DNA from 2 places in the Fictibacillus sp. NRS-1165 genome. Region 1 is predicted to be linked to the other one. Evidence: riboswitches for the same ligand, from Rfam matches in the RefSeq annotation. Region 1 holds a riboswitch; the other holds the start of a gene.
What was found. A riboswitch is a leader RNA that binds a small molecule or an ion and turns the genes downstream of it on or off. The one in region 1 is predicted to bind S-adenosylmethionine.

Region 1 (3,156 bases):
TCGCATGAAAAATGGCTTCCCTCGGTCCTGCATATCTCATGGCTGCCGGGAATACGGCCAAGAACACCCGGTCTTTCGGATAATAGTTATCCAGCAGGATCTCATAGCTCTCCATCCTTACGTCAGCGGGAATATCATCTGATTTTGTCTCCCCTACAAGCGGATTCAGAAATAGTCCATCAACGGTTTCAAGTGCTGTTTTTTGAATATATTCATGAGCTCGATGTACAGGGTTTCTTGTCTGAAATCCTACGACCGTATTCCATCCCCTCTCCCTGAAAACTTGGCGGGTTTCAGCCGGATCCAGCCGATACTCTATAAAACGCTGTTTGTGCGGCCTCTTTACGAGAGTAATAGGACCGCCTACATAGTAAGAAGGCCGTTCGATCAGCTTCTTCACTCCAGGATGCTCAATATCTGCAGTTTGATAGACTTGCTCTGCTTCATGTTTGATGTCCGGACGATAAAGATCTTCCACTTCTATGATTCCGTACGTTACTCCCTCAAACACGAGCCTCGCCTGATCTCCTGATGACAGAGTCCTTGCTTGCTTTTCGTGAACCGGCAGAACGATCGGAATGCTCCAAACCGTACCATCAGCAAGTCGAAGGGAGTCAACCACAGATTGATAATCTTCTTCATGCAGAAACCCTGTAATCGGACTGTAGGCACCTACACCGATCAGTTCAAGATCACTTAAAGATGTAGCATCCAGTTCAATCTCCTTTTGAATATGGTCTACAGATAAATTTGGTTCATAACGGTTAATCAGCTTTCCTCCATGCGGTAAAATCGTAGTCATGTTATTTAGTTCCTCCTAAAGTGTAGTTAATTATTGATGAAGTCCGCATTCTGTTTTTCCATGACCTGACCAGCGCCCTGAGCGGGAATCCCCCGATCCGTCAGCCGGAAGCGTACATGGCTCACAGCCGATGCTCGGATACCCCTGATCGTGAAGCGGGTTGTAGGGAAGATCATGTTTGTATGCGTATCTCCAAATTTCCTTCCATGTCCAATGGATCAACGGACAGATTTTCACTGATTTAAAACGGTCGTCCTTATTAATGTACTGGACATTGCTCCTTCCAGCCGACTGCTCTCTCCTGAGACCCGAAAGCCATGCCGGAGCTCCATTCAGCGTTTCCTCGAGAGGTGCTACCTTTCGTATATAACAGCAAAGGTTCGGCTCCCTTTTCCATAACTCGCCGCCATGCTTTTCCGCCTGTTCAGCCAGTGTCAGTGACGGTTTTTTCAATTCAATCTTCATGGCTGGATATCTTTTCTTCGCTTTTTCGATCACCTCGTAGGTTTCCTTGAAATGAAGCCCTGTATCGAGGAAGACCACTCTGGCATTCGGCTTCACCTGAGAGACGAGATCCACCAGAACGCTGCCTTCTATACCGAAACTGCATGCATAAACGAGCTCATCTCCATATTGTCCATAGCCCCATTTCAGTACTTCGAGTGCCCCCTTTGTTTCACTGTCCTCCGGAAACGCAAACTCTTGCTCTTCCCATGTGTCAAACTTGAGCATATTGACCACCTCTCCAATATAAAAAAAGACAGCTTTAACCATAAGCATCTATTCTGCTCAGTTAAAACCGCCTCTAGTTTTCTAGTCAGCGAATATTATTTAAAGCGTACCTTTTCGTTTTTTTCCAGCTGAATCAGCTTACCATCCTGAACAATTAATGTAATGGACCCATATTTAATGCTGCTTAGCATCTCTTTTAGGTGTTCAAAGATTTCATCCTGGCTTTTTCCGTTTACCACATCAGAACCTCCTTGTTCAATAAGTTTTGTTGGTTTTTTAGGAATAACAATACTCTTTATCCCAATAAAAAACTTGGTTTTTTTGATTTAACCCGAACTAGTTTTTTTATTTCATAAAAAACCTGGGCAATAAAAAAACCTTTCCATTTCGGAAAGACTGACGAGGTAAACACATTACCTTATCTTCCAAAATGTAATAAACATTCTGCTGGAGTTAGCACCTTGCAATAACTGCAGGTTGCCGGGTTTCATCGGGCCAGTTCCCTTCACCGCTCTGGATAAGTTTTTTTATTTTTTTAAATAATAACACACATTTACGCTTTCGGAAACCCCATTATTCTTATCGGATTAAAAAATATTTATTGAAATATCCAAAAATTTTATTGACAGACTTCGATTCCATTGAATATAGTAGATACTAAATTCGAAAAGAGATACACTGCTGATCGGAAAAACCGAAGGCTCTTAACTATACTGTTAAGGGTCTTTTATTTTTAGGAGGAGAAATATGAAAAAACTGATCACCCTTGCCCTGATCGGACTCATTGCACAACTCATCGATGGGTCTCTCGGTATGGCTTACGGACTGACTTCAACGTCCCTGCTGCTTGCCTTCGGAATCGCCCCGGCGGTTGCTTCGGCTTCGGTCCACTTTGCAGAGGTTGTTACGACAGCCGCCTCAGGTGCATCACACATCAGGTTTGGTAATGTGGACCGTAAAATCATATTCCGTCTCATTATTCCGGGCTCGATTGGCGCTTTTACCGGAGCATGCTTTTTATCCAATCTTCCCGGCGACGCAGTGAAACCCTATATTTCCTTTTTCCTGCTGTTTCTTGGTTTCTTTATTCTGTACCGGTTTTTGTTTAAAAAGAACACTAAGCCCGTGGATCATGAAAAAGCATTCAGCCGAAAGCAGCTTATTCCGCTCGGACTTGCTGCGGGCTTCCTCGATGCCACTGGAGGAGGCGGCTGGGGTCCAGTAGCCACACCTGTCTTGTTAGCCAAAAACGGCACATCAACGAGAAAGGTCATTGGATCCGTAGATACAAGTGAATTTGCTGTTGCGCTTTCTGCCACGGTCGGTTTCCTCATCTCCCTAGGATGGGAGCAGGTCAATTGGATGTGGGTCATTGCTCTTATGGCAGGTGGATTAATCGCTGCACCAATCGCAGCATGGCTTATACGTATCATTCCCTCTCACATTTTAGGAGTGGCAGTCGGAGGATTGATTATTGTAACAAACGCCCGGACACTGCTTCAGACCGCTGGAATTTCTGGTGCTGCATTACAATCGGTGTATACCGTTTTGGTCGTCGTTTGGCTGGCAGCCATTTTCTTCAGCATAAGGAAAAATAAAAAGCATTCTTTCTCAGCGGGGCG
Region 2 (3,156 bases), on a different contig from region 1:
CGTTTTGTCCTGTGGCGGTATTGGTTTTAACATTATTTGACGAAGGGTTTTCTTGTTTGGCCGCAGGATCATCTGCATTGTTGCCCGGATTTGTGCTTGTTTGGGCTGAATTAGGCGATTGGGCACATCCTGAGCTAAAGACGGCGGTAAGCAGCAGAATGATTAGTCCAGTTAGAATTCCATTTGATTTTGTTTTCAAGTTGATCTCCCCTTATGTTTTAAAACGTTCAAGATGGGCAGCGGGTCCGATTAAAAATACAAAAGCTATTATACTACGATATGGAATGGAGAAGAACAATATGGTTAAGTTTAGCGGCTCTTTTGAATAAGAAATAAAAAAAGGGGTTTTTGTATGCAGGGTGAATGTAAAACTCTGGGATGAAAGTATTGCGATGGGAAGGCAGAAAGCGCAAAATTCAAATACATAGAGGATGTGAAGGATTGAGCAAAACTAGTAGCTGAGGTCATTCTGCTGATGCTCAGCTTGATTTATGTAGTAGCACGAGTCACGCAAAAAGCATTGTATTTAGACAGGTTTTCGGTAAATGCTGAAAATCCCGTGCGTTTTCATTGGAATACAATTGGTATCAACACAGGCTTTATTAAAGAGGATCCAGGATCGGTCTATTATATTTGGATCACACCGGTCTACATCGCCGTACTGCTTGCCCTCCTCTTAACGATCATGGCTGTTGTCAAGAGGAAATAGAAGTAAGGGTGCCAGGCACCTTCAAAGGAGAAGAACTCTTAGTGAGCCAGGCGGTGGTCGCAGCAATCAACTTATTGAAGTGAGGGATGGAAGAAAACGTATGGTTAGCTCCTTTAATGAGATGAATGTTGCTGTTTCCACAGGCTCTTTTTCGTGTTTTCTCAAAAAATTCACTGCAATAATGGGCCGAAATGTCTTTGTCATCTGTACCATGAACAAGCAGCACGTCACCGGTAAATCGGGAAAGCTGATCTAACGGGTGAAACTTTTTAAGCGACTGCATGAATGTTGTGGTCAGGGAATAACCCAAGTGATCCACATACCCTTTAATAAATAAGTTGCTGTATTCTTCTTGTCCAATGATTTTTACGATATCTTCAAACGGTTTTCCTACCGCCGACCAGAGGATCAACCGTTTTACCCGTTCGTCGCGGTCTGCAGAGTGTACGGCGACCGCGCCTCCAAGGCTATGGCCGAGCAGCGTGATTTGATCGGGATCAATGCCAGGCAGCTGCAGGGCAAAGCTGACAGCAGCATGGGTCTGGTCAATCAAGTCTTTAAAGCAATGTTCACCATAGTTTCCTTCGCTTTCTCCGCATCCCGCATAATCAAACCGAATGACTACAAATTGATTTTTTGAAAGGTGCTGAGCGGTTTTAACAAACAAGCGATCTACTCCGATCCGATTGCTTGTAAACCCATGGCAAATAACAACGACTGGCCGCTTGGATCGCTCTTTGCCTACGGGGGAATCTGGATAATGTACAGTTGCAGTCAGCTTTTTTCCTTTCCAGTGGATACAGTCATGCTTTTCCATATGACCAACTCCTTAAATTTCAGTTTTTATAAATAACTATTCTTATCTATTTACTTGGAATTAGGATGTTAAAGAACCCCTTCCTATGTTCACTGAAACATAAGAAGGGGTTGAAGAGACCGAAGAATGATCAACACAATTCTTATCTTCCAAGCAACTCGGCTTGTTGAAATTGGCACAGTGCTCTAAAAGAGTCTGTTGCCGAGGTTTCTCAGGGTCAATTCCCTCCACCTCTCTTGATAAGAAGTATATAATTTTATTTAATGTAAAATAAATTTAAAAGTTTGTCAATTGGAAAATCCTAAATTGGGACAACTCATTCAAACCGGTATGTATACATCCTATGCTATTTTTTTATTTTGGTGCTATTATTTTGGTGCCTGGCACCAAAATCTAAAATATTTTATACTGTAAATTAATAAACTGTTAGAGTAATAGACTTAGACCGGAAGAAGGATAAATGTGATAGAAAAAATAAACCAACAGCTTGAAAGATGGATGCCATTTATTACACCCGCAAGTGTCATCCTAGGAATTTTGCTTACGAACGAACTGAAGAGCTGGCTTTTTTTAGTCCCATGGATCTTTTCATTCATGACATTTTCAGGTAGTTTAGCATCTAATTTCAATCATCTCCGCCATACACTTTCCCGGCCGTTGCCCATACTGACAGCACTTATCATCCTGCATATCGTGATGCCGATGTGGGCATGGGGAGTCGGACACATTGCGTTTTCCTCTGATACTCATACCATCACCGGACTTGTATTGGCAATGGTTATACCGTGCGGCGTGACAAGCAGCATATGGGTGTCCATCTATAGAGGCAACAGTACCCTCGCGCTTTCCATTATATTGATTGATACACTGTTATCACCGATCGTCGTTCCTTATAGCCTGGCGCTATTTGTTGGAGAGACCGTTTCCATTGATGAATGGTCCATGGTAAAGGACTTGCTGATTATGATCGTTATTCCGTCTGTCATCGGCATGCTGCTGAATCATTGGACAAAAGGAAAGATAAAAAACACGTTTGGCAAACGAATTTCGCCTGTTTCTAAAATCTGCATGAGTGTTGTGGTCGCCATCAATGCTTCGGTAGCTACCCCCTATTTGGTCCATGTGAACGGCAAACTTTTGTTGATTGGCTTGTTCGTTCTGTTTATTGCGGCCAGCGGATACTTAATATGCTGGCTGACCGGTATGTTTTTTGGTTGGAAAAGAGAAACGGTCATAGCCCTTGTTTTCAGTGGAGGGATGCGTAATATTAGCGCCGGTTCTGTTATTGCGCTCACCTACTTTTCACCGGTAACTGCAGTACCTGTTGTTGTCGGGATGCTGTTTCAGCAGATCCTGGCCTCCGTTTATGGCCATGTGTTAGCAAAACACTACGGCAGGCACGATGTTCATCCTAAAGAGAGCAGGAAGGCCGCTGTATAGTCAAAAGCTGGTGCCAGGCACCGTCATTACACATGTGTGTAAACGCGGTGCCTGGCACCAGTTTGCTCATTTCCCTTTCTTAACGGATAGGATGAAACGTACCAGCAATGTTTCGAGCTGCTCATCCTTTATCTTTTTTGTGTTGAAATGCTGGTGAATCTGTTTTTTTAGCACGTCACTGGTCATCACC

Region 2: it holds a riboswitch for S-adenosylmethionine, as region 1 does, so the genes downstream of both, ABHN01_RS04155 (alpha/beta hydrolase) here and ABHN01_RS16500 (YezD family protein) in region 1, are expected to answer to the same signal.

Annotation. Positions count from the first base shown of each region.
Region 1 covers NZ_JBDPNU010000037.1:9,804-12,959, reverse strand. Annotated here, with positions in the region: gene sat (sulfate adenylyltransferase) at 1-802, opposite strand, end outside; gene ABHN01_RS16505 (phosphoadenylyl-sulfate reductase) at 833-1,534, opposite strand; gene ABHN01_RS16500 (YezD family protein) at 1,630-1,746, opposite strand; SAM riboswitch class I at 1,950-2,058, opposite strand; gene ABHN01_RS16495 (sulfite exporter TauE/SafE family protein) at 2,282-3,156, shown strand, end outside.
Region 2 covers NZ_JBDPNU010000012.1:101,267-104,422, forward strand. Annotated here, with positions in the region: gene ABHN01_RS04145 (thermonuclease family protein) at 1-199, opposite strand, end outside; gene ABHN01_RS04150 (hypothetical protein) at 476-709, shown strand; gene ABHN01_RS04155 (alpha/beta hydrolase) at 696-1,526, opposite strand; SAM riboswitch class I at 1,666-1,772, opposite strand; gene ABHN01_RS04160 (bile acid:sodium symporter family protein) at 1,989-2,966, shown strand.